DNA from 2 places in the Microbulbifer elongatus genome. Region 2 is predicted to be linked to the other one. Evidence: predicted binding sites of a transcription regulator. Region 2 holds the regulator's gene; the other holds the start of a gene.
The links. The regulator PhoB, encoded in region 2, activates phosphate uptake and scavenging genes when phosphate is short. The targets are predictions, from matches to a motif close to TGTCATAAANNTGTAACA.

Region 1 (4,546 bases), 640 kb from region 2:
TGCCTGTCCAGGCTGTGGCCTTTGCTATACAGAGTGCAGACGAAAGAGAAATAAAAATGGTACCCGGATGAACGAGCGTGGAAAGGTGGCTCCCAATCGTACGTTGCGTCTGATATTGCTGATGGCTTTCCTCGCTGTATTGATCGCGGCGGGTATTTCGCTGTTCAAGGATATCTCGCAGGGAAGGCACGATGACGATGTGGAAGGGCGCGCCCGTGTTGTAGGCGCCGGAGCGAGCTTTGCCGCGCCACTTTATCAGCGCTGGTTCAAGGCGCTCTACAACAGAGACCAGAAATATCAGGTGGATTATCAGAGCGTGGGAAGCGCAGCTGGTATCACCAACTTCCTCCAGGGCCGGATTGATTTTGCCGGTTCTGATTACCCCCTGGATAACGCGCAAAGGCAACGCGCAGACGGTGGAGTGCTGCAGTTGCCAATGGCTGCTGGCGCCATCGTGTTCATCTACAACCTGGATGGGGTTGAACAGCTGAAATTGAGCCGGGAGGTCTTGGCGAAAATTCTGCTCGGTGAGATCCGCCGGTGGAACCATCCCGAGGTGCAGAAAGACAATCCAGCAGACAATTTACCCGATCAGAAGATCACCCTGGTGGCGCGCGCCGAAGCCAGCGGTACCACCCTGCATATGACCACGCACATTGCAGCGTACAGCGATGCCTTCGCGGATAAAATCGGTGCGTCGAAAGATCCCCAGTGGCCCTCTGGATTAAAAGACGCCGGCAGCCTGATACGGGCGCGGGGCAATGCGGGTATTGCCAGAATCGTCGGGTCGGTACCGGGGGCGTTGGGTTATGTGCAGTACGCTTATGCGGAGAATGCCAATCTGGCCATGGCAGCTCTGGAGAATCGCGCCGGTAACATGATTGCTCCCGGACCGGAAAGTTTCGAGTCTGCCCTGACCAGCTTTGAGGGGCACCTGACCCGGCAAAATATTGCCGACCCCGGAGGTCAACACGGTTATCCGCTGGTCAGTTTCTCCTGGTTGATCATGCGCAAAACCTATCGCAACCCGGATGTAGCACCAGTGTTGAACGCGCTGGTCCACTATGGCCTGGGGGAGGGCCAGGCCATAGTGACAGAGATGGGCTATATCCCCTTTCCGGAAAGCGGTCGCAGTAGGCTGCTTGAGTATTTCGACTCCCGCGGAGCCAGCGGGCCACTGCCCACTCCGGAGTAAGCCCCGATCACCTGGGTGGCTACCCGCTAGCTACCAACGCTGCCGCCATCGTCGCGGCGAATCGCCAGAACCGATGGTCGCGGCGGCAGTTGCGGGTCGTTGTCCGGCCAGCGGTGCAGGGGCGTGTCGAAGGTGGAATTATCTGCGTCGGCCGGGTGTTGCACCGCCACAAACAGCGTCTTGCCATCCGGGGTAAATTCCGGACCGCAGATCTCCCCGCCTTGTGGGCACCCAAAAAAGTGCTTGGGTGCTGCACGTCGCTCACCTTCGGTGGCCATGGCCCAGAGGCCATCGTGAAAACCGAAGTCCTCGCAGCCGTCCGTTGCTATCCACATATTTCCCAGCCCATCGAATGCCACGTTGTCCGGGTTGGCGAACCAGCCGTGGGTGGAGATATTGGCCGGTTGCTGCTGGCCATAGGCCCCGCGCTCCGCTGGATCTTCCGCATTGGGGTTGCCGCCCAGCAGGAAGGTATTCCAGTGAAAGGTGTCATTTGCGTGGTCGCGCAGTCCGTTGCGCCCCGGGGGCACGATTTCCAGAACGTGTCCGGCGGTATTGCGCGCCCGTGGGTTGGCCGGGTTTTCATCGCCCGCCTGACGCTTCTTGTTTTTGGTGAGCATCACGTAGGTGCAGTCATTCACCGGATTGGTTTCCACATCTTCCGGACGGTCCATGGGGGTGGCGCCAAGCAGTGTTGCCGCGCGGCGGCAGTCGATCAGTACATCCGCCTGGTTGCGGAAGCCGTTTTCCGGGGTCAACGGTCCCTGACCGAAAACCAGGGGCAGCCAGGTGCCGGCCCCTCCCTCGCGGAACTGACCGGCGTACAGGGTGCCGGCGGTCAACAGCTGTCGATTGTGATCGTTTTCGCCGGGACGATATACGTCACTGGAGACAAATCGGTACACAAACTGGTGCTCGTCGTCGTCACCACCGTAGGCGACAACCGGTTCGCCCGGCTTGCTCACCACGGTGAAGCCTTCGTGTTCGAAGCGGCCGAGACCGGTGAGTTTGCGGGGCTTGGACTCGGGATCGTAGGGATCGTATTCCACCATCCAGCCAAACCGGTTGGGCTCGTTCGGTTCCACGGTGATATCGAAGCGACGGTCGTAGTCGCCCCAATTGCGGTTACCTTCTTCAATGCCGAAGGCGTGGTGATTGCGCGCCTCTACTTCGTCGGCCACGTTATCCGGATCCCCCTGAAATGCACCGCCAAATCCTTCTTCGGCAATCAATACGGTTCCCCAGGGCGTTTTGCCGCCGGCACAATTGCCCACCGTGCCAAATACCTGAGTGCCGCTTGAGTCCTCGCTGGTCTGCAGGCGCTTGTCGCCCGCGGCGGCACCGACGATTTCCATTGCCGTGGTCAGTGTTATCCGACGGTTGTAGGGGCTGCCCAACACCGGCTGCCATCCGTCACTGGTCTGCTCGATCTCAACCACGCTGTGTCCACACGCCTGCTGCTCGACGGCGATATGCGCGTCACTGGTACCGCGCACCGAACTGGCCTCGGTATAGCCTGCAAACATCAGGTGCGGTTGCGTGTATTCGTGATTCACACACAGCAGCCCGCGAGCGCTATTCTGGCTCTGGCAGTGGCGGTCGCCCTCGCCGGGCCCGGCGTCGGGGTCCAGGGGCATAAAGGCAATAAAATCGTTGTTGTAGCCAAACCGTCGGGCCTGTTCTTTGGCGTCGAGCTTTTCCGGAACGAAGCTCCCGGCAAACGCGTCCAGTGGATCCCCCCAGCGCAGCAGTAGATCGGCGCTGTATCCTTCCGGTAGGTGGTGGCGGAAGTCCAGCGCGTGGGGGATTTCCGCAAAGCCGAGGTTCTCCGCACCCTGGTCGCTGCTCTTTGCGCCACAGCCGGGCAGTAACGAGGCGCCAGTGGTTGCGGCCGTGGCGGCGCCCAAGGCTTTGAACAGAGTGCGCCGTGTGAGGCTTACCGGCGCTTCAGTGGCTTCAGCTTCGTCGTTCCTGCGTGTCATAAATTATTCACCATTTTGTTCATTCCCCGGGGCAGCCGGCTGTGTTCGGTCTGCAGCGTCCGTTGTGCCTGTGCTTTCGGGTACTGGTTCACGATTTCGAAGGCAAGGTTACAGGCGCTATATGACAAATTTAAAAAAACGGTAACGCAAATTTCACATGCCAAGTCTAGCCTGCGCGCACAAATCAACAGGCCGGACCTGGTTGTTTACGCCATGACACCGGTCGACCCACTGCTTCTTATCTGACAACACTAATTCCTGAATGGGGATGGGGAACTATGACCAAGTCTGTATTTAATCTGAAGATGGTGGCGCCTCTTGCCGCCGCCATCATCAGTGTCAACGCCACCGCCCAGAGCGCGGCCAGCGAATCTGTCGCCATGAGTGCCAGCAGCGGCGTTGAGGAAATCGTGGTGACTGGTACCAACGTTTACCGCGATCGCACCGACGACATCAACCCGACACTGTCTTTCGATCTGGACTTCTTCCAGCGCTTCGAGCCGCTCACCGTGGGTGAAATGCTCAAGCGCACTCCGGGTGTCGCCTTCACCTCTGACGTGCTCGAATACGACGCGGTGCAGCTGCGCGGTATGAACGCCGAATACACGGAAGTGCTGATCAATGGCCGCCCGATTCCGGGCCAGGGCGCGGACCGCACTTTCTTTGTAGACCGTATCCCTTCCGAGCTGGTTGAGCGTATCGAAATTATCCGCTCTCCTTCCGCAGACATGACCTCTCAGGGCGTTGCCGGTTCTCTGAACGTAATCCTGAAAGATGGCGCTAAGCTCGAGGGTATCACCACTCGTCTGGGCAGCACCTACTATGCCGACTCTGAAGACTTCCGCACCATCGGTTCTGCGGCCATCGCCCACGCCGGTGAGGACTACGATTTCTGGCTGGGTGCCAATATCCAGGAGCGCTATAACCCCAAGCGCAAGACCGAAGCCTACTTGGATGACGAAGTTCTGGAAGGCTATGCCTTTGAAGAGGACACCCGCGACGGCAACGATAACTCTCTGAACGGTTCTCTCGGTTTCCAGCTGGATGAAACCTCCGAGGTGCGCTTCAACGCCTACTACGTATTTACTGACCGTACCGAAAACGAACTGGTGAGAGAGTTCGAAGGTGACGTGATCAGCCGCACCGAGGGCGATCTGGTGGCCATCGCCACTCAGGAGGAGCAGATCGATCAGACCAGCTGGGGTATCGACGGTGTTTACGTCACCGCCCTGGGGTCCGGCGAGCTGGAGCTTTCCGCCGCCCTATCTCAGTTCAAGGAAGACACCGTCAACTTCGAAACCGAAGAAGAGTTTGACGATGGTGTGTCCGAAGGTGTGGAAGAAGGCGACGAAGTTCTGTTTATCGAAGA
Region 2 (4,546 bases):
GACAACGCACAGGCCCCGCAGATCAGCGACACCAGCACCAGCGGTACCACCATCAGCTTCAGCGATGCAATAAAGATTCGCCCGATAATGTCGAACAGGCCATTGGTGAGGTAGTTATTGATGAAGTCAGTAACCGTCGCACCCAACACCTGGCTGGAATTGAGTACATTGAACAACAGGCCAAGCAAGATCCCCGTGATCATGGCCAGTACGATTTTTTTGGTAAGCCCCATGGTCCGTCCTGTTAACGCGCACTTTGCAGTGGCAAATCATTATTTAGGTCGTAATGAATACTGAATTCGATGCGAAGGCGGTGATAGCGGTAGACCTTTGTGAGACCTTCCGCGAGAGGGACCTCGCGGAAGAGCCCCCACGGATGGGTTTACGGCGGGTCTCACAAAGGTCTACCGCTAGCGCCGCCGCCACTGAATAAATTCGAGCGAGCGAATGCGCCACTATATCTACCCCACCCCGAACGGGCAAAGCGAGTTCCCCTCGTGCCTGCCTCAGGTACAATGCGGTTAATTCAAACCAGCATAACCCCGCGCGGAGTCTGCGTTGTACCACTCCCCCTTTGAGGCCATCGGCGACTGGCACCCACAACCCCTCGAAAGCCTGCACGGCCACACCCCGCCGGATCACCTCCTGCCCTGGCTGCAGCACCCCGGATCCCTCACCGCCGCCCTCAAACATCTGAGCCACGGCGAGTTTAGCGTACAAATACTCCACCAGGGCTGGCACACCCCGAACCTCGAAGAGCGCCGCGCCCTCAACCTCAAGGAACGCACCCGCGCCCTCATCCGCGAAGTCCTCCTCTACGGCAATAGCGAACAACCCTGGGTCTACGCCCGCAGCGTCCTCCCCGAGCGCACCCTCGCCGGCAAATCCCGCTACCTGCGCAGCCTCGACAACCGTCCCCTCGGCGAACTCCTGTTCAGCCAGCCGGACATCCGCCGTGGCCCCATCGTCCTCAACCAGCTCAAACGCAACCCCCAGTGCCAGCTGGCCGAGCTGAACCAGAGCGACACCCGCGCCTGGGGCCGCCGCTCCACCTTCTGGCTGCACGACAAACCCCTGCTGGTTGCAGAGACCTTCCTCAGCGGGTTCAATCCCCACAAACCGCCACTCACCTGAATCCGCAAGGAAAGAATACGGGAAACACCATGCAAGCCATTCGCCAACAGCTTCAACAGCGATTCGCGCAGCACTGGCCCAGTGTGCAGCCCTACTGGCAACTGGCACGGCTCGACAGGCCCATTGGTTCCCTGCTGCTGCTCTGGCCCACCTGGGCCGCCCTGTGGATCGCCGCTGAAGGCTGGCCCGGGCTGCACCTGTTTGTGGTGTTTACTCTCGGTGTGATTCTGACCCGCGCCGCCGGCTGCGCCATCAACGACTTTGCCGACCGCAATATCGACGGCCATGTAAAGCGCACCAACCAGCGCCCCTTGGCCACCGGCGCCGCCACCCCCAGAGGTGCGATTATTCTGTTCGCCAGCCTGATGCTGCTGGCGTTCCTGCTGGTCCTCACCACCAACAGACTCACCGTTCTGTTATCGCTACCCGCACTGGCGCTCGCCTTCTGTTACCCCTTCGCCAAGCGCTATACCCACCTGCCACAGGTGGTACTGGGGTCAGCGTTCAGCATGGGTATTCCCATGGCCTTTGCCGCAGTCACCAATCAAGTGCCGGCGGTGGCCTGGGTACTGTTTACCGCGAACCTTCTGTGGACCGTGGCCTACGATACCTTCTACGCCATGGTGGACCGGGATGACGACCTGAAGATCGGGGTGAAATCCACCGCCATTCTGTTCGGAGACATGGACCGGGTGATGACCGGCTGCCTGCAGGGCATGGTGATCCTCGCTCTGTTGATGCTCGGAGGGCGCGCGGATATGGGCCCTCTGTATTACGGCGGTGTTGCGGTCGCTGCCGGGCTGTTTTGCTACCAGCAGTGGCTGATTCGCGAACGGCAACGAGAAGCCTGCTTCAGGGCCTTCCTGAACAACAACTGGGTCGGAATGGCGATTTTCCTGGGTATTTTTTCTCATTATCTGTGGAACTAGGCGCACGGAGCGCCGTGCAGGCCAGGCTTCCCGTACGGCTGTCATATTTTTGTCACCAAAGTGACGTTAAATGGCCACTCTAGAATAGTCAGTTAAGTGACAAACACTTCAGTTAGGGTATGGCAGGCCGATGCACAGCAAAACGATCCTCATAGTCGACGACGAAGCCCCGGTGCGGGATATGTTACGGGTGGCACTGGAGATGGCGGATTATCGTTGTCTCGAGGCGGAAAACGCTCAGGCGGCCCACGCGCTGGTAATCGATGAGAAACCGGATCTGATTCTGCTGGACTGGATGCTGCCGGATGTTTCCGGTGTGGAGCTGGCCCGCCGCCTGAAGCGGGATGAACTGACCTCTTCCCTGCCTATCATTATGCTCACCGCCAAGGGTGAGGAAGACCACAAGATCAAGGGTCTCGAGACCGGTGCGGACGATTACATTACCAAGCCGTTTTCACCCCGCGAACTGGTTGCACGCCTGAAGGCGGTGTTGCGCCGCGCGGGCCCGAGCACGCCGGAGGAGCCGCTGACGGCGGGTGGCCTGGTGCTGGATCCGATCAGCCACCGGGTGACCATCAATGGCAATCCGGTTGATATGGGGCCAACGGAGTTCCGCCTGCTGACGTTTTTCCTGAGCCATCAGGAGCGCGCTTATACCCGTACCCAGTTGCTGGACCACGTGTGGGGTGGCAACGTGTATGTGGAAGAGCGCACCGTGGATGTTCACATTCGCCGCCTGCGCAAGGCCCTTACTGTGGATGGCCACGAGCGCTACATCCAGACCGTGCGCGGCACCGGCTACCGCTTTTCTGTACAGACCGCTGAAAGGGTGTAACCTACACCCAAGAATTGTAGAGGGCTCCGTAGCGGGTCCTGTGGCGGTCGAGCACCGGGTAAGGGTTTTTGAAACCGCTGTAAATACGTCCCTGTACGCTGCGTCGGCGACGTCCATGTCGCCGACGCTTTCAAAAACCCTTACCCGGCACTCGACCTTCGCTTTGAACCTCGGTAGTTTTTCAAATATCAGGTTTACCTACCCCAAATAGATGGCCGAACCATCATGCTCGATCGCAGTATTGGCGAGTTATCCCGCTTTATCATTATCGCCCTGGGCACCACCATTCTTGGTTTTGCCAGCGGCCACTGGTGGCTGGCACTGTGCGCCGGTCTGGCCGCCTATGTTTTCTGGCTGCTGTGGCAGCAGAATCAATTTGACCGCTGGCTCGCCAACGGCCGTCGTGGCCCGGCGCCAACCAATTTTGGCGTGTGGGGAGATATCACCGACGATTTCTACCGCATGCAGCGCCGCCACCGCCGAGAAAAGCAGAAGCTGCACGCAATGCTGCGGCGGGTGCAGGACAGTACCAGTGCACTGCGCGAGGGTATCGTGGCGCTGGAGGATGAGGGCAACCTGGCCTGGTGGAACCCGGCGGCGGGGCAGATGCTGCGCCTGCAGGGGGACGACGCGGGTCAGCCGCTGGTCAATTTCGTACGTGATCCGCGCTTTGTGGAGCATATGTATGAGCGCATGGGCGGCGGTAAGGAGACCAACCCGCAACCGATTACCCTGCCGGCGCCGGGAGATGATACGCGCATTCTGCAGATGGAGGTGACGCGCTTCGGTCAGGATGAAGCGCTGGTGATCGTGCGGGATATTACCCGGCTGCATAATCTGGAGCAGATGCGTCGGGATTTTGTCGCCAACGTATCCCACGAGCTGCGCACGCCACTGACGGTGATCGCCGGCTATCTGGAGACACTGCAGGCCAGCGGCCAGGCGCCGCGGAATTGGGAGCGGCCTTTGGGGCAGATGAGTGACCAGACGGTGCGCATGACCAGCCTGGTCAACGACCTGTTGCTGCTGGCGCGGCTGGAGACATCCGAGCGCGACAGCGGACGAGATCGGGTTTCCGTGCGGGAGCTGATGGAACGGGTGGCCGGGGAGGCGCGTTCACTGAGTGGTGAGCGCCATGAAATTTCCGTGGCCTGTGAAGAAGACTGTACGATTACCGGTGATGCCGGTGAACTGCACAGCGCCTTTGCCAACCTAGCGTTCAACGCGGTGAAGTACAGTCCGGACGGCGGCCCGATCGAGATGCGCTGGCATACCGATGGCAACGGCGGGCATTTCTCCGTAAAAGATGCGGGTATCGGTATCGATCCCATGCATATTCCCCGCCTGACCGAACGCTTTTACCGGGTGGATGCCGGCCGCTCCCGGGAAAGTGGCGGCACCGGCCTGGGCCTCGCCATCGTCAAACACGTGTTACTGCGCCACAGCGCCAATATGACGGTGACCAGTGTGCCCGGGCGCGGCAGTACCTTCACCCTGAATTTCCCGACCCAGAAACTGACCCAGACCAGTTCTGAAGCGAGCTGAAGTTAAGAAACAGAAAAGGGGCCCTCGGGCCCCTTTTCTGTTTCAACCTGCCCGGTACTCGGACTCTACAGTTCGAGACCAAACTGCAGTGCCATCCCCAGTG

Region 1: LRR79_RS05935 (PhoX family protein) is a predicted target of PhoB. The motif match lies at 3,298-3,315, and genes of this name have one in related genera.

Annotation. Positions count from the first base shown of each region.
Region 1 is NZ_CP088953.1:1,476,175-1,480,720, forward strand. It holds gene pstS (phosphate ABC transporter substrate-binding protein PstS) at 68-1,195, shown strand; gene LRR79_RS05935 (PhoX family protein) at 1,222-3,177, opposite strand; gene LRR79_RS05940 (TonB-dependent receptor plug domain-containing protein) at 3,456-4,546, shown strand, end outside.
Region 2 is NZ_CP088953.1:836,927-841,472, reverse strand. It holds gene LRR79_RS03440 (dicarboxylate/amino acid:cation symporter) at 1-233, opposite strand, end outside; gene LRR79_RS03435 (chorismate--pyruvate lyase family protein) at 559-1,134, shown strand; gene ubiA (4-hydroxybenzoate octaprenyltransferase) at 1,164-2,063, shown strand; gene phoB (phosphate regulon transcriptional regulator PhoB) at 2,194-2,898, shown strand; gene phoR (phosphate regulon sensor histidine kinase PhoR) at 3,124-4,443, shown strand; gene traF (conjugal transfer protein TraF) at 4,509-4,546, opposite strand, start outside.